Regions from separate parts of the Serinicoccus hydrothermalis genome, predicted to be linked through region 2. Evidence: predicted binding sites of a transcription regulator. Region 2 holds the regulator's gene; the other holds the start of a gene.

Region 1 (11,085 bases), 1.3 Mb from region 2:
GCCGTGTTCTACCGCACCAACGCGCAGTCCCGCGCGCTCGAGGAGGTCCTGGTCCGGACCGGCCTGCCCTACAAGGTGGTCGGCGGCACCCGGTTCTACGAGCGGCGGGAGATCAAGGACGCGCTCGCCTACCTGCGGGTCATCGCCAACCCGGCCGACGACGTCAACCTGCGGCGCATCCTCAATACCCCCAAGCGCGGGATCGGGGACCGGGCGGTGGCGGCGGTGACGATGCTCGCCGAGCGCGAGCGCATACCCTTCGTCGCCGCGCTCGGCCGGGCCGGGGACGCGCCGGGCATCGCCTCCCGCTCGGTGGCCGCGATCGGCGGCTTCACCGCGCTGCTGGAGGAGCTCGGCGACCTCGCGGGCGAGGAGGGCTCGGGGATCGGCTCGCTGCTGGAGGCGATCCTGGACCGCACCGGCTACCTCGCCGAGCTGCGCGCCAGCCACGACCCGCAGGACGAGACCCGGGTCGAGAACCTCACCGAGCTGGTCACCGTCGCCCGCGAGTTCGACGACAACTACCCCGAGGGTGGGCTCGTGGACTTCCTGGAGCAGGTCTCGCTGGTCGCCGACGCCGACGAGATCCCCGAGGGGGAGGGCGAGCCGGGCACCGACGCGCCCGACCAGGGCGTCGTCACTCTCATGACGCTGCACACGGCCAAGGGGCTGGAGTTTCCCGTCGTCTTCCTCACCGGGATGGAGGACGGCACCTTCCCGCACCAGCGGAGCCTGGACGACCCCGACGAGCTGGAGGAGGAGCGGCGGCTGGCCTACGTCGGGATCACCCGGGCGCGCGAGCAGCTGCACCTGTCCCGGGCCGGCAGCCGCGCGGCCTTCGGCACGCCGCAGTGGTTCCCCGCGTCCCGCTTCCTCGACGAGATCCCCGACGAGCTCGTGACCTGGGAGCGCACCGACGCCGACCGGATGAGCATGACCGGGCGTCGCTCGGCGGCCGAGGGGATCGGCTGGTCCGGGGGGTATGCCGGTGGCTCGCGCGGCGGGTCCGGCTGGTCCGGTGGCGGTCGGCCGGCTGCGGTGCGGCTCGACCCGCGGGGGAGCGCGCCGAAGCGGGCGCGCAGCGAGGAGCAGGAGGCCGAGCTCGCCGGCCTGACCGCCGGGGACAAGGTCTCGCACGACAGCTTCGGCATGGGCACGGTGGTGCTCGTCGAGGGCACCGGCCAGCACACGATGGCCCACGTCGACTTCGGCGAGGCCGGCCTCAAGCGGCTGCTGCTGCGCGTCGCCCCCCTCGTCAAGCTCTGAGCCGGTGGTCGGAGCCCCGTGATCGCGCTGCGATAGTGTGCGACGCAGTGCCGCCGACGGCGCCCAGGAGCGTGCGGTCGTGCGGTGAGCACCGGCATACCGGAACCACCATCGACAGACGGGAACCGCAACTGTGGATCTGTTCGAGTACCAGGCGCGTGACATGTTCGAGAAGCACGGCGTGCCCGTGCTCGCCGCCGAGGTCGTGACCGAGGCCTCCGACGCCGGCCCCGCGGCCGAGCGCGTCGGCGCCGACAGCGGCGGCGTCGTGGTCGTCAAGGCCCAGGTCAAGGTCGGGGGCCGCGGCAAGGCCGGCGGCGTCAAGCTCGCCAAGAGCGCGGACGAGGCGGTCGCGGCGGCCGAGCAGATCCTCGGCATGGACATCAAGGGCCACACCGTCGGCGCGGTGATGATCGCCCAGGGGGCCAAGATCGCCGAGGAGTACTACTTCTCCCTGCTGCTCGACCGCACCAACCGCTCCCTGCTCGCCATGTGCAGCAAGGAGGGCGGGATGGACATCGAGACCCTCGCCGAGGAGCGCCCGGAGGCCCTCGCGCGCGTCCCGGTCGACGCCAACACCGGCATCGACGACGCCGCGGCGCGCCGGATCGCCGAGGAGGCCGGCTTCGAGGCCGGTGACGTCGACGCCCTCGCGCCGGTGCTCATCCGGCTCTGGGACGTCTACAAGAACGAGGACGCGACGCTGGTCGAGGTCAACCCGCTGGTCAAGACCGAGGACGGCACGATCCTCGCGCTCGACGGCAAGGTGACGCTGGACGGCAACGCCGACTTCCGGCACGAGGACCACGCCGCGCTGGAGGACGCCGCCTCGGCCGACCCGCTCGAGGCCAAGGCCAAGGGGCTGGGCCTCAACTACGTCAAGCTCGACGGCAACGTCGGGATCATCGGTAACGGTGCGGGGCTGGTCATGTCCACCCTCGACGTCGTCGCGTACGCCGGTGAGGACCACACCGGGGGCAAGGCCAAGCCGGCCAACTTCCTCGACATCGGTGGCGGCGCCTCGGCCGAGGTCATGAGCAACGGCCTCGACGTCATCCTCGGCGACGACCAGGTGAAGTCCGTCTTCGTCAACGTCTTCGGTGGCATCACCGCCTGCGACGCGGTGGCCAACGGCATCGTCGCGGCCCTGAAGATCCTCGGCGACGAGGCGACCAAGCCGCTCGTGGTCCGGCTCGACGGCAACAACGTCGAGGAGGGCCGCGCCATCCTTGCCGAGGCCGCCCACCCGCTGGTGACCATCGAGGCCACGATGGACGGCGCCGCACGCAAGGCCGCCGAGCTGGCCGCCGGCTGACCCCTGACGACGACAGACGTAAAGGAAGAAGAAGAGACCACCATGGCGATCTTTCTCAACAAGGACTCCCGGGTCATCGTGCAGGGCATGACCGGCTCGGAGGGCATGAAGCACACCCAACGCATGCTGCGCTCGGGCACCCAGGTCGTGGGCGGGGTCAACCCGCGCAAGGCGGGCACGACCGTCGACTTCGAGGACGGCGTGCAGGTGCCGGTCTACGGCTCGGTCTCCGAGGCGATGGAGGAGACCGGGGCGAACGTCTCCGTCCTCTTCGTGCCCCCGGCCTTCACCAAGGCGGCCGTGGTCGAGGCGGTGGACGCGGGGATGCCGCTGGCCGTCGTCATCACCGAGGGCGTGCCGGTGCAGGACACCGCGGAGTTCTTCGCGTATGCCCAGGCGCAGGGCGGCACCCGCATCATCGGCCCGAACTGCCCGGGGCTCATCAGCCCGGAGCAGTCCAACGCCGGCATCATCCCGGCCGACATCACCGGCCCCGGCCGGATCGGCCTGGTCTCCAAGTCGGGGACGCTGACCTACCAGATGATGTACGAGCTCAAGGACATCGGCTTCACCACGGCGGTCGGCATCGGCGGTGACCCGATCATCGGCACGACGCACATCGACTGCCTGCAGGCCTTTCAGGACGACCCGGAGACCGACGCCATCGTCATGATCGGCGAGATCGGCGGCGACGCCGAGGAGCGAGCCGCGGACTACATCAAGGACAACGTCACCAAGCCGGTCGTCGGCTACGTCGCCGGCTTCACCGCGCCCGAGGGCAAGACGATGGGTCACGCCGGCGCGATCGTCTCCGGCTCCAGCGGCACCGCCGAGGCGAAGAAGGAGGCCCTTGAGGCCGCCGGCGTCCGGGTCGGCAAGACCCCGTCGGAGACTGCCGAGCTCATGAAGGAGATCATCGCCGGCCTCGGCTGACGCACGCGACCGAACACCCCTTCGGTCCGGCTCGCACCGGACCTCCTCGCGACCGAACACCCCTTCGGTCCGGCAACCGCCGGACGGGAGGGGTGTTCGGTCGTCCTGGGGGCGGAGGGATCACCGGCGCGCCTCCCGGGTGCGGTGGCCCGCGTCCGTGACCATGGTGGCGATGACTGTGGTGGAGCGGGCCAGGGCCGGCAGGCGACCGGCGGGTGCCGTGTCCGGGGAGGAGATCCCCGGGCGCGGGCCGACGCTGACGATCCGGCGCCTCGGCGAGCTCCTCGGGGCGGGTGTCGCGGGCGTCGTCTGCGTCCTGCTGGGGGTGCTCGTGGTCGTGCTCCCGACGGTCCTGGCGTGGGTCGTCGAGCAGCGCAGCACCGCCAGCTTCTGGCAGACCGTGGGCGTCGGTGTCGATGTCTGGGCGCTCGCGCACCGCGCCGCCGTGAGGACCCCGGCCGCCGAGGTCGTGCTCGCCCCGCTGCTGCTCACCGCGCTCTTCCTCGCCCTGTGCTGGTATGCCGCCCGCCAGGTCGTCCTCAGCCGTCACCACCTCACGACCCGGGTGCCGCGGATCGGGGGCTGGCGCACGGCGTGGAGCGCGCTCGGCGGCTCCGACGGCACCGCCTTCGTCCTCGGCTACGTCGTGGCCGGGCTGCTCCTCGCGCACACCGCCAGCTTCGGGCTGGCACCCGTGCGGCTGGCCACCCTCGTGCCGGGAGTCGTCCTGGTGCCGCTCGTCGCCCTGGGCCTCGTCTGGTGGGGGGAGCACCGCCGCGAGGAGCACCCCGTCGTCGACGCCGGGCTCGCCTTCCTCGAGGCGCGGACCCCGGTCCTGGTGCGCCGCGCGCTGCCGCCGGTCGTGGAGGTCCTCGTCGGGCTGGTCGCCGTCTCCTTCCTGCTGGTGCTGGGCCTGCTGCTGCTGCGCGGCGAGCGGATCCTCACGCTCTACGGCTCCCTCGACGCCGGGCTGGTCGGCACCGTGGTGCTCACCGTGGGGCAGCTGCTCGCGCTGCCCAACCTCATGGTCTGGGCCTTGGGCTGGACCACCGGGTCTGGCGTCACCGTCGGCACGGCCCACGTCGGCTGGGGCGAGGCGACCGCGGGCGACCTGCCCCTGCTCCCGGTCCTGGGCGCGCTGCCCGAGCCGGGGTCGATGCCGCCCGGCATCTGGGCGATGGCCCTCGTGCCGCTCGTCGCCGGGGGATGGCTGGGCTACCGGGCCGCGGGCTCGGCCCCACGGCTGGCGACGTGGTGGACCAAGACGCAGATCATGCTCGCCTCCTGCGTCGCGGTCGCGCTCGTCGTGCTGGTGCTGTCCTGGCTGGCCACCGGGGGACTCACCCCGGGCCTGCTCGGCACCGTCGGCGTCGAGCCGTGGCGCACCTCGGGGCTGCTGCTCGCCGAGCTGGTCGCCGGCGGGCTGCTCGTGCTCACCGTGCTCCACCTGAGCCGTCGCCGCCTCTGATCAGAAGGGTGGGGGCTCTCCGGACGGGGTGCGCCAGCCGGTGGTGCCGGGCTCGTCTGTGTCGCCGGGGTCCGGTTCGGGTTCGTCGGTGGTCGCCAGGCCGAGGACGGTTTCCGGGGTCGGGGTGTGGGGGTCGGCGCCGTCGCGGCGGCGACCGGAGTGGGTGCGGGTGACCCACATCCAGCCGGACAGGGGGCCGCCGTGCTCGCCGGTGCCGGGGTGGTCGTCGGCGTCGGTGAGGAAGGCTCCGGGGCCGCGGTGCGCGATCGCGGCGTAGAAGGCGCGGTTGAGCAGGTCGCGTCTGGCGTCCAGGTCCTGGCGCAGCGCTGGGTGCTCGTGGGTGCGGGCAGGGTCCAGCGGCACGGCATGGTCGAGCGCCTCAGCCAGGTCGGGTGCTGCGCTGTACTGGCGGTAGTCGTGGACCCGGGTGGTCTCGGTCTGGCCGAGCAGTGTGGTCCAGGTGAGGTCGCGCAGGTCGTTGATCCGGGCGAGGGCGCGGCCGAGGGTCTTGAGCTGGTGGGGTGACTTGGCGAGGGCGACGAGGTTGGTCTCGGCCGTCGGGCCGCCGGGCCCGTCCGGTGCCCAGGGGGTGACGTGGTCGAGCTCGCACACGGCGCCGGGTTGGCGGGTGCCGGGGGCCCGGGAGTAGACGTCGGCGGCCAGGACCTGTCGACGCATGGCGGCGTCGGGGCGGTAGGCGGTGATCGAGCGTTCGACGAGCCGCCCGTCGGCGGGGTCGGTCAGCAGCCGGGCCAGGGTGGTGCCCGGGGCCAGGGCCAGCTCGCGCAGGTGCCCGGGGGACAGGAACGTCGGGTGCCGCCCGAGCACCAACCCCACGCCACGTCCTCGCCCGCTGGGGTCCGCGAAGGCAGAGTTCTCCCCCTGGTCGGGATCGGCGTGGGCCGTTGCGTTGCAGCTGGGGCAGGCGGGTCGGCCGGTGAGCGTGTCCCAGGGGACGATGACCTGGAGCTCGATGGTCGGCATGCCGCTGACGACCCGCGCGATGCCCTGCAGGTCGGGGGTCAGCAGGTCGGCCCACCCCTCGGGCGGGCCTGCCACGCCGTCCCCGGGGGACTGGTTCGATCCGGGGTCACTTTCGACCTGCCCGCCAGGCCCGCCAGGCCCGTCTGGGCTCGCCTCGTTCCCGCCGGGCGCGGCCGGGCCCGGGTCACTCCCTAAGGGCCTGTCCTGCGGGACGGGGAGCTGTCCGTGGACGAGCAGGGCCATGAGCACGTCGCAGCGCAGCTGGTCCAGGGTGCGCGGGTCGCCCTGCTTGCGCAGCAGCCGCGCGGCCCGCTCGATCCGGCTGTGCGCGGCGATGATGCAGATCGCGGGCCCGGTGGCCTCCAGGGTCGCGGTGCCGTCGTCGTGCACGGTGATCGTGGCCCGGCGGGCCCGGTAGGCCTTGCGCCGGCGTTCCCGCTCGGCCTGCGCGTCCTCACCCTCGGCCCGGGCGGCCTCCCGCGCCAGCGCCGTGGTGTAGTCGGCCTGGTGCCAGGGGCGCTCACGCAGGTCACCCTCGGGCGTCAGGCGCTCGGTGACGACCACGGCAGGGTCGGTCCCGAACAGGCCCTCGGCGACCAGGAGCGCCTTGTCGGCCTCGAGGGACCCGCAGCGCCGCCAGAAGGACCGCACCATCTCCCAGGTCACCTCCGCCCGGTCCAGCGCGCCGAGCACCAAGGTGCGCACCCCGTCCGGCGCGCAGGCCAGTCCCACGAGCTGGCGTGCCTCGGTGACGCCCATGCCCAGGCGGGCCTGCACCTCGGCGCAGGCGGCCCGCTTGGTCTCCGCCCGCCACTTCGTGCGCTGCCCCTGGCTCAGCTCCTCCACCGACGTGAACCCCTTCTGCGCCAGCACCGCCGCCCCGGTCACCGCCACGACGAGACGGGCCGCCTCCACCAGCCGCGCGTCCAGCCCCGCCCGGGTCGCCGCCACCACACCCAGGGCCTCCAGCGCAGCATCCTCCGCGCACCCCTGCGGCTCGATCGCCGTGACCGCCATGCCCTCACCCCCTCAGATGAAGCACCTGCTCCTTTCGCACGAGCCTAGTCGAACACCTGTACGAATGTCAAGCACTGAGTCGGCGGCATGTCCCTCACGTGCCTGATGCCTGACCTCTTCACTGACTCGACGTGTCACGAACACCCGTCCTGCCCACCCACCATCTGCAGCAGCCGAACCGGAATCCCGCCCACCAGAGACGACACCCCTAGGCTGATCCGGTGAGCACCTCCCACCCCCCGGCACGCGTCGTCGTCCTCGTCTCCGGGTCGGGGACCCTGCTGCAGGCCGTCCTCGACGCCTGCGACGACCCGGGGTATGCCGTCCGCGTGGTCGCCGTGGGCGCCGACCGTGAGGGCATTGCCGGGCTGGAGCGGGCCCGGGCCCGGGGCATACCCACTTTCGTCGAACGCCTCGGTGACCACCCCGACCGCGCCGCCTGGGACGCCGCCCTCGCCGACCGCCTCGCCGAGCACCGGCCCGACCTCGTGCTCAGCGCCGGGTTCATGAAGATCCTGGGGGCGCAGGTGCTCGCCACCCAGCGGGTCGTCAACACCCACCCGGCGCTGCTGCCCAGCTTTCCCGGCGCCCACGCGGTGCGCGACGCCCTCGACCACGGCGTGCGGGTCAGCGGGGCCACGCTGCACCTCGTCGACGCCGGCGTGGACACCGGTCCGATCCTCGCCCAGCGCGCGGTCGAGGTCCGCACCGACGACACAGAGGAGACCCTGCACGAGCGGATCAAGGTCGCCGAGCGGGAGATGCTGGTGGCGGCCCTACCCGGGCTGGCGCGCGTGCACCCGCTCGATGACGCCTAGCGTCGTCCGCTCGGACTCGAGCACCTCCAGGCCGGCCCCGGCCAGGTGGGCGAGCGGTCGGCGACCGAAGTGCTCCCCGGCGAGCGGCACGGTGACCGCGTCGACCATGGCCTGGGGTGCCCGCACCCACCACCGGTCCGAGGCGACGTGGTCGGCGAGCAGGAGCGAGCCGCCCGGGCGCAGGATCCGGACCATCTCGCGCAGCGCGGCACCCAGGTCCGGGACGCAGCACAGGGTGAAGGTCGAGACGACCGAGTCGAAGGCGGCGTCGGGGAAGCCCGTCGCACCGGCGTCGCCGTGCACGAAGGTGGCCCGCAGGCCCTCCTCGCGGGCCCGACGACGAGCCTGCTCCAGCATCGGCCCGCTGCGCTCGAGGCAGGTCAGATCTACCCCGGCGGGATAGTGCGGCAGGTTTGCGCCGGTGCCGACGCCGACCTCCAGCACCCGCCCGCTCGCCCGCGCGGCCACCCAGGGGCGGCTCGCCGCGAGGAAGCGCCGCTCCACCCCGGCCGACAGCTCGTCGTAGCGCGGGGCCAGACGGTCCCAGTGACGGGCGTGGGCGTGGGCGGGGTCCATCCTCCGAACCTAGCGGGGCCGGATCCGCCTCCGCCCGGCCCCGACTAGACTGGCCGCACACGACTGGCGCGGGTGGGGAACCACCGGGGAGTGACGATCGTGGGCATCGCCCGCCTGGGTGCCCGCAGCCGTCGACCGACGGCAGGCAGATCCGTCGAACCCCGAGGAGCGATCCATGACGTCGTCCACCACCGCCGCCGACGAGCGCCGCCCGGTCCGCCGGGCCCTGGTCTCGGTCTACGACAAGACCGGGCTGGACGAGCTCGTCACCGCCCTGCACGAGCACGGCGTCACCCTCGTCTCGACCGGCGGCTCGGCCGCGCGGATCGAGGGTCTCGGGCTGCCGGTGACCCGGGTCGAGGAGCTCACCGGCTTCCCCGAGTGCCTGGACGGGCGGGTCAAGACCCTCCACCCGCGGGTGCACGCCGGGCTGCTGGCGGACACCACCAACCCCGAGCACGTCGACCAGCTCGCCGAGCTCGGGGTGGAGGGCTTCGACCTCGTCGTCTGCAACCTCTACCCCTTCGCCGACACGGTCGCCTCCGGTGCCGCTCCGGCCGAGTGCGTCGAGCAGATCGACATCGGCGGGCCCTCGATGGTCCGCGCCGCCGCCAAGAACCACCGCAGCGTCGCCGTCGTGACCAGCCCGCCGGCATACCCGCAGGTGCTGGACGCGCTCTCCTCCGGCGGCTTCACCCTCTCCCAGCGCCGGGAGCTCGCCGCGCAGGCCTTCGTGCACACCGCGACGTATGACGTCGCGGTCGCCTCGTGGATGGGCTCGGTCCTCACCGACACCGGCGAGGGCACCGGCTTCCCGGCCTGGATGGGCGCGACCTGGGACCGGGCGAGCGTGCTGCGCTACGGCGAGAACCCGCACCAGCGCGCGGCGCTCTACACCGACGGGCAGGCGGACGCGCCGGGGCTGGCCCAGGCGGAGCAGCTGGGCGGCAAGGAGATGTCCTTCAACAACTACGTCGACGCCGACGCGGCCCGCCGCGCGGCGCACGAACACGGGGACCGGCCCACGGTCGCGATCATCAAGCACGCCAACCCCTGCGGCATCGCCGTGGGCGAGGACATCGCGCAGGCGTATGCCAAGGCGCACGCCTGCGACCCGGTGTCGGCCTTCGGCGGGATCATCGCGACCAACGCCCCGGTGACCGAGGCCATGGCGCGCCAGGTCGCCGAGGTCTTCACCGAGGTGGTCGTGGCGCCCGCCTTCGACCCGGCCGCGCTCGAGGTGCTCTCGGCCAAGAAGAACCTGCGGCTGCTCGAGGTCCCCTCGCCCACGCCGGGCGGTGTGGAGACCCGCGCCATCTCCGGCGGGCTCCTGGTGCAGGCGGTGGACGCCGTCGACGCCGAGGTCGAGGACGGCGGTGACGACGCCGCCCGCTGGCGCCTCGTCGCCGGGCAGGCTGCCGACGAGGCCACGCTGGGCGACCTCCAGTTCGCCTGGCGGGCGGTGCGCGCGACCCGCTCCAACGCGATCCTGCTGGCCGACGACGGGGCCTCCGTCGGGGTCGGGATGGGCCAGGTCAACCGGGTGGACTCCTGCCATCTCGCGGTGAGCCGCGCCGGGGACCGGGCCGCCGGCTCGGTCGCGGCGTCGGACGCCTTCTTCCCCTTCGCGGACGGGCTGCAGGTGCTGCTCGACGCCGGGGTACGCGCCGTGGTGGCCCCGGGCGGCTCCATCCGCGACGAGGAGGTCGTCGCGGCCGCCGAGCAGGCGGGGGTGACGATGTACTTCACCGGCACCCGACACTTTGCCCACTGACGGTCCCGCCCCGGCGGAGCCGCGGGACCGGGTGGCCCTCGCCCTCGTGGCCGCCGCGTCCTGCGGAGCCGTGCTCGCGCTGCAGTCGCGGGTCAACGGGACGCTCGCGGAGCACCTCGGCGGGATCCCCGCCGCGACGATCTCCTTCGGCAGCGGGCTGGTGGTGCTGACCCTGATGCTCGTCGTGCCGAGCCTGCGTCGCCGCGCCGCCGCGGTGTGGGTCGCCGTCCGCTCCCGCCGGTTGCGGTGGTGGCAGGTCCTCGGCGGCACCGCCGGCGGCCTGCTCGTCGCCGGGCAGACGTATGCCGTGCCGCTCGTCGGGGTGACCGCCTTCCTCGTCGCGATCGTCGGGGGCCAGTCGGTCAGTGCCCTCCTCGTGGACCGGGCCGGGCTCGGGCCCCGGCCGGCCCGGCGGCTGCGGCCCGGCCGGGTCCTGGCGGCCGGGCTGGCCGTGCTGGGCGTGGCGGTGGCGGCGGCCGCCCCGCGGGCGGGGGACGGGACGGGCGGTGCCGCGGATGGCTCCGCCGTGGTGCTGCCGCTGCTCGGCGTCGTGCTCATCGGTGCCCTCACCTCCGTGCAGCAGGCCTTCAACGGGGTCGTCACGGTCGTCGGGGGTGCTCCGCTGGCGACCGCGTGGGTCAACTTCCTCACCGGGACGCTGACGCTGCTGCTCGTCGGCGGGGCGCTCGCGCTGACGCAGGGGGTGCCCTTGCGGGCCGCCGGTCCGGATCTGCCGTGGTGGGCCTGGATCGGGGGCGTCATCGGGATCGGCTACATCGCGGCGGCGGCCTTCGCCGTGCAGCACCTGCCCGTCCTCGTCTTCGTCCTCGTGGCGGTGACGACGCAGCTCGTCGTGGGTATCCTGCTCGACGCGCTCAGCCCCGCCGGCGCGACGGTGCTCAGCCCACAGGTCCTGCTCGGGGTGCTGCTGGCA
Region 2 (11,085 bases):
CATCACCACCGGGGACTCGACGCTGTCGGCCGTGGTGCAGTCGATCGTGGCGGCGGAGGTCGGCTACCACGAGCTCGCCCTGCGCTACTTCTACGCCGGTCTGTTCGTCGACCTCGCCGACCGTCACGGCAACGCCAGCGACGGGGTGCACGTCGCCTCGACCGGTGGCGTGTGGAGCGCACTGGTGGCCGGTTTCGGGGGGATGCGGGACCACGGCGGCATCCTCACCCTGGACCCTCGGCTGCCCCAGGGCTGGCCGGGGCTCACCTGGAGGATGCGCTGGCACGGCTCCCGGGTGCGGATCACGGTGGAGCCGGAACAGGTGCGGCTGGCGGTCGAGGTCGGGGAGCCGGTCAGCCTCCAGGTCCGCGGCGAGCAGGTCCACGTCGACGGGGACGAGGTCACCGTCCCGCTCGCGGACCAGGGCCCACGACTGGCAGGCTCGCCGAGCGCGCACGCCGGCACCGCCAGCATCCCCACCGACCGGTCCCCGGACGGTCCCGCACGCCCCGCGGCGGTGGTCCCGCACAGCTGGCCGGAGGAGGAGTGGGAGTCCACCGCCTCCCCTCCCCGCGAGGCGTTGTGATTGGCCCTGCGTGGCGTGCTGTGGTCGACTGTCGGGATGACTGACCCGACCGACATGCCCTTCCAGGGCGAGGATCGACCCTCGGAGTCGATCTACCAGGGTGAACGACCGGCCGCCGCCGTGGACGGGGCCCCGGTGACGACCCGGCTCGGTCAGCTGGCCGAGCCGGAGGAGACCGAGACCGACGTGCTGGCCGCCCGCGTCGCCGGGCCGGAGGACCACGAGGGCATGGCCGACCTGTGGCGGGCCACCATGGACCTGCCCTACTGGTGGTTCATCGCGGTGGGCGACCCGGGGATGGAGTCACCCGCCGCGGCCAAGATCGACGGGCAGCTCATGCTCCTCACCTACACCAGCGCCGAGCGTGCCCGGCACTTCGCGGTGCAGAACGAGATGGTCGCCCCCGAGGAGGACCTCCGGGCGATCGCCCTGTCCCCCCAGGAGCTCGTGGACACTGCCGAGGCCTACCAGGAGGCCGAGATCGCGGGCCTGATGTTCGACCCGCACCTGTCCGGCTACTTCATCCCCACCGACCAGCTCGGCGTCGTCTGGGACGCCGTCCACCAGGCCTGACGCTCAGCGTCCGGGGATGACGAGCTCCTGACCGGCCGCCACCGAGGTGGTGCTGAGGCTGTTGGCCCGCTGGATGCTCGTGACGGCCTGACTCAGCGGGACGTCGGGCAGCTCCTGCGCCGCGATCTGCGACAGCGTGGTGCCCCGCTCCACCACGACGGAGGACGTGGCGTCCGCCGGACCGAGCAGGCCGAGCATGGACCACGCCACCAGTGCGACGACGATGCTCGTCGTGGTGGTCAGCGCCAGCCGCCCACGACGCGTCAGCCGCAGGGCCCGCGCCGGGGTGGCCCGGGCGACAGGCATACCCGGCGTCGGCGTCGGCACCAGCCGCAGGTGCCGGCGGGTGACCTCGCGGGGGGCGGTGACCGGGAGGGGACTCAGGATGTCGTGCGCGATGGCGGTGCTCATGCTCTTCACCTTCCTCGTGGCGGTGCGGGACGGACATACGTCCGATCGCACGTCTGTCCTATTGATAGCACACACGTCGGACTCTGTCGACACGCGGACCGAACAGGTGTTTGCCTTCGTCCTGGGCCCGGCGTAGTCTGTGTTCATGTCAGAAACTCAAGCACCCACCACTGACATACCCTCTGACCAGGCATGATGCCCACAAGTCCGCAGCGCGGAGGCCGCGGACGGGACGAGGGTTGGGACCCGCACGAGGGGATGGAGACCATGGCCACGATTCACGAGATGCCGGATCGCGACGGCGGCGCCGGGCTGACCAACCGGCAGCGGCGCGTCCTCGACGTCATCCGCGACTCGGTCGACCACCGCGGCTACCCGCCGAGCCTGCGCGAGATCGGCGACGCGGTCGGTCTCACCTCACCGAGCTCGGTCGCCCACCAGCTCAAGATGCTCGAGCGCAAGGGCTACCTGCGCCGCGACCCGCACCGCCCGCGGGCGATCGAGGTCGTGCACCCCGGCAGCGAGGGCTCCGGCTACCGGCGCGGCGACGCCGAGGCCGGCGGCGCCCCCGACCAGGTGCACGACGAGACGGGCATCGGCGACTCCCGGCCGCAGCCCTCCTACGTCCCCATGGTGGGCCGGATCGCGGCCGGTGGCCCGATCCTGGCCGAGGAGGCCGTGGAGGACGTCTTCCCCCTCCCCCGCCAGATCGTCGGTGACGGCGAGCTGTTCCTGCTCAAGGTCGTCGGCGACTCGATGATCGACGCCGCCATCTGCGACGGCGACTGGGTCGTCGTCCGGCGCCAGCCCACGGCCGTCAACGGCGAGATCGTCGCCGCCATGCTCGACAACGAGGCCACGGTCAAGACCTACCGCCACCGCGACGGCAAGACCTGGCTCATCCCCCACAACCCCGCCTACGAGCCGATCGACGGCGACCACGCGGTCATCCTGGGCAAGGTCACGGCGGTCCTGCGCCGGGTCTGACCCCGGTCCGTCCCCATGCCGGGCGCGGCACGCGCCCCCACCGACCGCGGCGTCGGTCCCCGGCCCCTCCATCCTCTCCGGGGGCCGGCGCCGCGACTCCCGCTCAGGCCGAGGGCGCAGGCCCCTGGTCCACGGAGTAGTAGTCGTAGAGCTGCTCCTCCTCGTCCTCGGTCAGGTGACCGTCGCACGGGATGTCCGGTGCGTCCTTGATCATGGCGAGGGGGTAGGGCACCTGGATCCGGCCCCCCTGGATCGTGGCGTTCGACACCGGGCACAGGATCTTCCGGCCCCCGAACCAGCCGGCCCGGATCGACACCCACGCGGGGTTGCCCGTCCCGTTGTCGAGATAGACCTGGTCCATCCCGCCGACCTTGTGCCCGTCCTGGTCGACGACCTCGGCGTCGTACATCTCACCCAGCTGCTCGTAGGTGACCACAGCGACCTCCTCGCACGCGGCCCGGGCGGGCCGTCCTCCCCCACTTAACCACGCAGGTCCGCGACCAGCGCGGGAAGCACGTCCCCCACGAGCGCGTCGACACCCACGGTCGTCTCGGCGTCCCCGCGTGTGCCACCCCGGGTGACGACGGCGACGGGTATGCCCTCGCGCGCCGCCCGCCGCACGAACCGGTAGCCGCTCATCACCTGCAGCGAGGAGCCGAGCACCAGCAGGACCCGGGCCTGCTCCACGAAGGTGTAGGCCCGCTCGACGACGCCCTTGTCCACCGACCCCCCGAAGAAGACGACGTCCGGCTTGAGCCGGTCGCGTCCGCAGACGAGGCACAGCGGGGGCCGGAAGGCCTGCACCTGGGCCTCGGGCAGCGCGACGTCGCCGTCCGGCCGGACCGGCGAGGTGGCGTCCACCGCGACCAGGAAGCCGGGGTTGGCGTCGGCGAGCCACTCCTGCACCTGGTCCCGCGTCGTCACCTCCCCGCAGTCCAGGCAGACCACGCGGTCCAGCGTGCCGTGCAACTCGAGCACCCGGTGGCTCCCCGCCTGCTGGTGCAGCCCGTCGACGTTCTGCGTGATGACGTGGCGGACCAGGCCCAGCCGCTCCAGGTCGGCGACGGCACGGTGGGCGGGGTTGGGCCGGGCGGAGGCGAAGCGCGTCCAGCCGACGTAGGCCCGCGCCCAGTAGCGCTGCCGGGCGGCGGCGGAGCCGACGAACTCGCCGTGCTGCATCGGCTGGACCCGCCGGGTGCCGTCCGGCCCCCGGTAGTCCGGGATGCCGCTGGCCGTCGACATCCCCGCCCCGGTGAGCGCCACCGCACCCCCACCCGCCACGAGCTCCCGGAGCCGGGCATACGCCCCCGGCTCCACCACCGCCGGGGCGGGCACGGTCAGCGCTGCGTCGAGCGGGCCGACCGCGCTCATGGCGATCCCTTCCGAGGCAGCGTCAGCACGAAACGGGTGCGGCCAGGCCGGGAGTCGACCTCGACCCGGCCGCCGTGGGCCCGTGCCACGGCGGCGACGATGGAGAGGCCGAGCCCGGTGCTGCCCGCGGCGCGCGACCGCGAGGTCTCGCCCCGGGCGAAGCGCTCGAAGACGGTCTCCTGCAGCTGCTCCGGTATGCCCGGCCCGTCGTCCGCGACGACCACCTCCACCTCCTCGCCCACGGTCCGCAGCCCGGTGGTGACGGTCGTCCCGGGCGGGGTGTGGGTCCGGGCGTTGGCGAGCAGGTTGACCAGCACCTGCCGCAGCCGGGCCTCGTCGCCGACCAGCTCCACCGGCTCCTCCGGCAGGTCGAGCACCCAGGTGTGGTCCTGCCCGGCGGCGCGGGCGTCGCTCACCGTGTCCAGGCAGACCAGGGTCAGGTCCACCCGCGCCCGCTCCAGCGGGCGCCCGGCGTCCAGGCGGGCGAGCAGCAGCAGGTCCTCGACGAGCCCCTGCATCCGCAGCGACTCGGCCTCCACCCGGTCCAGGGCGTGCCGGACGCCGGCGGGGACCGGCTCGCTCTCGCGCCGGGAGAGCTCGGCATACCCCCGGATCGAGGCGAGCGGGGTCCGCAGCTCGTGCGAGGCGTCGGCGACGAACTGCCGGACACGCTGCTCGCTGGCGTGGCGCACCGACAGGGCCGACTCCATCGTCTCCAGCAGCTCGTTGAGCGCCTGCCCGACCTGGCCCACCTCGGTCCCGGGATCGGTGTCCGCCGCCGCCACCCGGTCCGCGACCGCCACCTCGCCGCGCTCCAGCCGCTGCTGGGAGACCCGGCGCGCGGTGGCCGCCACCCGGTCCAGGGGCGCGAGGTCGCGCCGCACCAGCCACGCCGACCCCGCGCCCGCCGCGAGCAGGGAGAGCAGCGCCGCCGGCACGAGGATGGCCACGGCCTGCCGGGTCGTGTCCGTGACCCCGGCCAGGGGCAGACCGGTGATCAGGGTCGTGCTGCCGTCCGGGCTCTGGTCCACCACCACCCGATAGTCCCCCACCCCGGCGCCCAGGTCCACGGAGAACGGCTCGGCCCCCGCCGCGGCGGCCTCGGCCTCCTGCGCCGCCTCGGTGAGCACGGTCAGCTGCGCCTCGTCCAGCGACCCGAACTCGTTGTCCGTCGTGACCACGGAGTTGACGACCACCTGGTCGCCCTCCCGGACCACGGTGAGCGAGCGGTCGCCCCCGCCCGGGGGACGGCCGGGGCCGCGCAGGTCCTCGCCCGGTCCGCCCAGGGGCGGCTGCTCGAAGCCGCCCTCGACCTGGCCGCCGACCCGCTCGCTGGACAGGCGCAGGTCCTCGTCGAGCTGGCCGATGAGGGTATGCCGCAGCGCCAGGACCGTGGCGACGCCGGAGAGCAGCAGCACGCAGGCGAAGATCGCCACCACGGAGGTGACGATCTTCGCGCGCAGGGACCTGCTGCGACCCGCCACCGTCAGGAGCCCGCGGCCGGCTTGAGGACGTAGCCGGCGCCCCGCATGGTGTGGATCATCGGCTCGCGGTCGTGGTCGATCTTCTTGCGCAGGTAGGAGATGTAGAGCTCGACGATGTTGGCCTGCCCGCCGAAGTCGTAGTTCCACACCCGGTCCAGGATCTGCGCCTTGGACAGCACCCGGCGCGGGTTGCGCATGAGGAAGCGCAGCAGCTCGAACTCGGTGGCCGTCAGCGAGATCTCGGTCCCGGCCCGGACGACCTCGTGGCTGTCCTCGTCGAGGGTGAGATCCCCGACGGCGAGCACCGAGCTGGGCTCCTGGGCGACGACGGCGGTGCGCCGGATGAGCGCGCGCACCCGCGCGACCACCTCCTCGAGGCTGAACGGCTTCGTGACGTAGTCGTCGCCCCCGGCCGTCAGACCGGCCACCCGGTCCTCCACGGCGTCCTTGGCCGTGAGGAAGAGCACGGGGACGTCGGGCTCGACCGCCCGCATCCGCCGCAGCACCTCCAGGCCGTCGAAGTCGGGCAGCATCATGTCGAGCACCACGGCGTCGGGGGCCAGCTCGCGGGCGACGCGCACCGCGTCCATCCCGGTGCCGGCGGTCCGCACCTCCCAGCCCTCGTAGCGCAGGGCCATCGACAGCAGCTCGGTCAGGTGCTCCTCGTCGTCGACGACGAGGACCCGCACGGGTGTCCCGTCGAGGCGGGCGAGGGTCGGGGCGGGCTTCATGGTGCCATCACACCCTGCCACCCCGTGCGTCGTCTAGGTGCCGGCTGTGCGTCCGCTGTGCGACCTCGTCCTCACCGTCGCCCGAGGGCGGTGATGCGGCCGGAGTCCCGCAGCGCGGTCATGACGTCCGAGGCAGCGGCGACCTGCGGGTGCGGCGGTCGCAGCGGGGCGTCGAGGCGGATCGCCTGGGGGCTGTGCCGACGGATCGAGGCGTCGGCCACGAGGTAGCCGTACCGGCACAGCACCATCTGCTCCTGCGCGCTGAAGGCGTCCAGGTCCGTGCGCACCCGGTGGATCGCCCCGAGCACCTCCGGGGCATACCCGTCGAGCACCGGGCCGGACGGGGCACCGGTGCCGCGACGCAGGTCGGCGGGCGACTCCAGCGACCACGTCGCGCCGGCCACCGTGCCTGCCGCGAAGCTCGCGCGCAGCCAGCGCAGCCGCGCCGTCTGGCCGCCGCTCGAGGCGATGGACAGCAGCCGCCACAGCCGGGCGAGCACCGACCCGGCGGCCTGCCCGCGGAAGACCGCTCCCCCGTCGCTGACCAGCACCGTCGCGTGGTCGGTCCAGACCGGTTCCAGGGCCAGGTTGTCGTAGACCCCGCCGTCCACGAGCTGGATCCGGCGCCGGATCGCGGCGCGGACCTCCTCCGGCTCGTCCGGCTCGGCGGAACCACCGGTGAGACCGAGGTCGGCACCGTCGAGCTCGAGCGGGCCCAAGAAGGGCGGGTATGCGCAGGAGGCGGCCACCGCGTCCACCAGCCGCAGCCCCGGGGGCGGGGCGGCGTGCCCGAGCCGGTGGTCTCCGACCCGTCCCCGCGGCCCGACCGAGTGCGGGTCGGCGAAGAGCCAGGAGACGCCGTAGCCGATCTCGGTGGCCCCGGTGAGCACCACCGGGCCGCCCGTGCGGCGGTGCTCGCGCAGGTCGGTGCCCCACCAGGGGATCGCCCGTTCGAGCTCGTCGGCGAGCACGTGCACGCTCGCGTCGGGGCGGCCCCAGCCGCTCGGCCGGACCTTGGACAGCAGCGCGGGGGTGCGCAGGTTGCGGCGGGTCAGCGCGAGCAGCGGCTGGGCGACGAGCTCCTCCAGCCCACCGACGCGCCCGCCGCCGGCGTCGGCGTCGGGCCACTCCAGCTCGGGGTGGAGCAGCAGGTTGGCGAGCACCGCGCCGCCGGAGACCGCGCTGATGGTGCGCAGCGACCCGAGGACCCCCAGCTCGTCGAGCCGCCGGACGGCGCCGAGGTGGAACAGCGAGGCCCGGAAGCCCCCGCCGGACAGGCACAGGGCAGCGCCCCGCCTCGGGCGCCGCGCCGACGGCCCGTGGTGGGCCGTGGCCCGGGCCGCCTCCAGCTGGGCCAGCGCCGGGTCGCCGGGCGGTGGCCCGGGGTGCGGGTGCAGGTGCGCGGGGAGCACGGGACCAGCAGACCTGCGCCGGGTGACGCGGGCGTGAACGACGCCGCCGGTGTCGGCGTCCGGCAGATGACGAACGGCGAGCCAACTATGATCGGGGCCATGTTCGACGCCGCAGGGCTGCGCGTGATGCGGGCCATCGCCGACGAGGGGTCCTTCACGGCCGCCGCGGCCTCCCTGGGCTACACCCAGCCGGCGGTCTCCCAGATGGTCCGCCGCCTCGAGCAGCGCGCGGGCACGGCGCTGGTGGAGCGCATCGGCCGCACCGTGCGGCTCACCGAGGCCGGCCAGCTGCTCGCGACCCGGGCCGCGGAGATCCTGGACCGCATCGACGAGGCCGAGGCCGAGGTCATCGCCATCGCCGGGCTCAAGGCGGGCCGGGTGCGGCTCATGGCCTTCCCCTCCTCGTCCGCGACCCTCGTGCCGCGCGCCCTGGCCGAGCTGCGGCGCAGCCACCCCGCGGTGACGGTGCAGTTCAGCGAGGCGGAGCCGCCGGAGTCGCTGACCGCCGTGCGGGCCGGTGCCGTGGACCTCGCGGTGGCCTTCGCCTACGAGGGCACCGACGCCGGGCGGGGCGAGGACGACCTTGACGGTCTGGTGGTCATGGACGTGCTCGACGACCCGGTGATGCTCGTCCTGCCGGCTGACCACCCGCTCGCGGGACAGGACGAGGTGCACCTGGCCGACCTGTCGGCCGACCGCTGGATCGCGGGCTGCCCCCGGTGCCGGGGCCACCTGCTGACGCTCGCCGACCACGCCGGCTTCAGCCCGGACGTCACCTTCGAGACCGAGGACTACGTCGCGGTGCTCGGCCTCGTGGCCGCCGGGCTCGGTGTGGCCCTGGTCCCGCAGCTCATCCTCTCGACGGTCTCGCACCCGGAGGTCGTCATCCGGCCGGTGTCCCCGCCCTCCCGGCGCACCGTGCAGGTCGTCACGACACCGGACCTGCAGCGTGTCCCCGCGGTGGCCGCGACCCTCGATGCGCTGTGCCACAGCGCCCGCGAGCTGGGTGGCTCGCCGTGCGCGCACATCGTCGCCCGCGCCTGAGCAGGCCCTCTCCTCAGCCCAGCCTGCTGCCGCCCTGGCTCCCTCCGCCCTGGCGACCGATCTTGGTGACCTCACGCAGGAAGTTCAGCGGCGAGGGCGGCGTGCCGCGGCTGACGACGTCGACCGTGGCCCGGGGGTGCTCGTCGCCCGTGGCCTCGGTCACCAGGGTCCGGGCGAGGTCGGCACGCGAGGTGAATCGCCCCTGCAGCCGCGGAGGCCCGACCTCGAACTCGCCCGGCCCGTCGGCGTCGTAGAGACCCGCGGGACGGACGATCGTCCACCGCACCGGGCTGTCGCGGACGAGTCGCTCCATCCGCTCCATGTCGTCGTAGAGCGTGCGCCCGAGCACCCGCCGCAGCAGGAGCGGCTCGACCACCCTGCGCCAGGCCCACGTCTCGCCGGGCACCGGGCGGTCCGCGACGGTGGTGCTGCTGACGCACACAAGTCGGTCGACGCCGTGCCGGGACATCGCGGCGAGGATGTGGCGTGCCCCGGTGGAGTAGACCGTGACCCGCCGGCGCGAGTACGGCACCCCGTAGGTCGAGATCACCGCATCACCACCCTCGACCGCGTCAGTCACTGCTTCGGCGTCGGCCACGTCGGCGCCGACCACCCGCACGGCCTCGCCGTCGTGGTCACCGACCGGGAAGTGCTCCGGTCGCCGCGTGACAGCGGTGACCTGGTGGCCGGCGTCGAGGGCCTGCTGGTCCACGTGGCGGCCCGTGGGGCCGCTGCTGCCGAAGACCACCAGGCGCATGCTGGCCAGCCTCTCATCCATCCCTCCACCATGCGCAGGTCGTCCTCACTCCCGGGCGTGCGGCACCAGCCGGCTGCGGGTGTCGCGGACCACCGCGACGTCGCCGTGCAGGTCGGTGCGCAGCACCACCGCCCCGGCCTGCGACAGGAGGCTGAGCGCGCTCGGGCTCGGGTGCCCGAAGTCGTTGTCCGCCCCGACACCGATGAGGGCGACCTCGGGATCCGCACCCAGGACCAGCCGCTCGTCCTGGGCCGCCGACCCGTGGTGCGCGACCTTGAGCACGTCGTAGTCCCGCCCCTGCGTGGACTCGCGCACCTGCCGGGCGCTCTCCGGCTCCAGGTCGCCGGTGAGCAGCAGCGCGGTGCCCCCGACGTCGACGTCCAGGACGATGCTGGCGTTGTTGGCGGCCGACCCGGCGACCGGTGGCGTCGCCGAGGGCCAGAGCACCGTCGCCCGGGCGGCGCCGACGTCCCACCGGTCCCCCACCCGGGCCTGGTGCACGGGTATGCCCTCCGCCGCCAGCAGCCCCAGGGTCGCCGCGGCCACCTCGGGTGGGTCCCGCACCGGCGTGACCAGGACCTGCTCGACCTGGGTCCCGCCGAGCACCCCGGGGAGCCCCGCGACGTGGTCGGTGTGGAAGTGGGTGAGGACCAGCAGGTCGACCGTCCCGACCTCGAGGTCGTGCAGGCAGGTCCTCACCGCCGTGGGGTCCGGACCGGTGTCCACCAGCAGGGCGTGCCCGGGTGCGGTGCGGACGACGAAGGCGTCCCCCTGGCCGACGTCGCACCCGGCCACCACCCATCCCGGTGGGGGCCAGCCGCGCAGACCGGGCACGGGAAGCGCCGAGGCGAGTACGACGGCAGCCAGGGCCACCGCTGCCCACGGGCGGCGCCTGCCGAGACGGAGCCAGCGCCGGCCGGTGACCAGGAGCAGGACGGTGAGGACGGCGAGGGCCCACGCCCCCAGCGCGCCGTCCCACCACTCGAGGCTGCCCAGGGGCGCACGGGCGCAGACCCGGGCGATCCGGCCGATGGCCCAGGCGGGCACCGCCGCTGCCCAGGCGACGGCGCTGCCCAGCACGGTCGAGACGGGCGCCAGCACCGCCGCGAGCAGCCCGAGGATGGTCGTGGGCGGGACCAGCGGGGCCGCCAGCAGGTTGGCGAGGACGGCGACGGTCGTGATGTCTCCCTGCAGCAGCACGATGACCGGGGCGCAGATCACCTGCGCCGCCAGCGGCACCGCCGCGGCCCGCGCCGCCAGCCCCGCCCACCCCGGGAGGACGGCCGCCATGGCCAGGCCCCAGGGACGCGCCCAGAGCACCAGCCCGAGCGTGGCCAGGGTCGAGAGTGCGAAGCCGTAGGACCGGGCCAGCCAGGGGTCGAGGCACAGCAGCACGAGCACGGCTCCCCCGAGCAGCGGCAGGCTCGTCCGGCGGCGTCCACCGGCGAGCGCCACCAGGGCGATCGCTCCCATCACCCCGGCCCGCAGGACCGACGGCTCGGGCCGGCACAGCAGGACGAAGCAGACGAGCCCGGCCAGGACGACCGGAAGCCGCCACCGGCGCGGCAACCCGGCGCGCACGACGAGCAGGGCCACGCCGCCCACGACGATCGCCACATTGCTGCCGCTCACGGCGGAGAGGTGCGTCATGCCGGTGTCGCGCATGGCCTGGGTCAGGTCGGGTGGCGTGAGCGAGCTGTCGCCGATGACGAGCCCGGGCACGAGGCCC

Evidence for each region. Region 2 encodes LexA, which represses DNA repair genes until DNA is damaged. Its sites were predicted from a motif close to TCGAACANNTGTTCGA; they were not measured.
Region 1: a site for LexA is predicted at 7,032-7,047, ahead of SGUI_RS15690 (HNH endonuclease signature motif containing protein). Genes of this name have one in related genera too.

What each region holds. Positions count from the first base shown of each region.
Region 1 is NZ_CP014989.1:3,346,101-3,357,185, forward strand. Features, by position in the region: gene pcrA (DNA helicase PcrA) at 1-1,266, shown strand, start outside; gene sucC (ADP-forming succinate--CoA ligase subunit beta) at 1,400-2,581, shown strand; gene sucD (succinate--CoA ligase subunit alpha) at 2,624-3,514, shown strand; gene SGUI_RS15685 (cell division protein PerM) at 3,687-4,982, shown strand; gene SGUI_RS15690 (HNH endonuclease signature motif containing protein) at 4,983-6,983, opposite strand; gene purN (phosphoribosylglycinamide formyltransferase) at 7,205-7,801, shown strand; gene SGUI_RS15700 (class I SAM-dependent methyltransferase) at 7,760-8,377, opposite strand; ZMP/ZTP riboswitch at 8,427-8,504, shown strand; gene purH (bifunctional phosphoribosylaminoimidazolecarboxamide formyltransferase/IMP cyclohydrolase) at 8,553-10,151, shown strand; gene SGUI_RS15710 (DMT family transporter) at 10,141-11,085, shown strand, end outside.
Region 2 is NZ_CP014989.1:1,067,245-1,078,329, forward strand. Features, by position in the region: gene SGUI_RS04920 (glycoside hydrolase family 65 protein) at 1-586, shown strand, start outside; gene SGUI_RS04925 (hypothetical protein) at 623-1,159, shown strand; gene SGUI_RS04930 (LysM peptidoglycan-binding domain-containing protein) at 1,163-1,570, opposite strand; gene lexA (transcriptional repressor LexA) at 1,838-2,557, shown strand; gene SGUI_RS04940 (PRC-barrel domain-containing protein) at 2,661-2,993, opposite strand; gene SGUI_RS04945 (Sir2 family NAD-dependent protein deacetylase) at 3,038-3,928, opposite strand; gene SGUI_RS04950 (sensor histidine kinase) at 3,925-5,412, opposite strand; gene SGUI_RS04955 (response regulator transcription factor) at 5,415-6,143, opposite strand; gene SGUI_RS04960 (patatin-like phospholipase family protein) at 6,215-7,555, opposite strand; gene SGUI_RS04965 (LysR family transcriptional regulator) at 7,655-8,599, shown strand; gene SGUI_RS04970 (NAD(P)-dependent oxidoreductase) at 8,613-9,377, opposite strand; gene SGUI_RS04975 (ComEC/Rec2 family competence protein) at 9,402-11,085, opposite strand, start outside.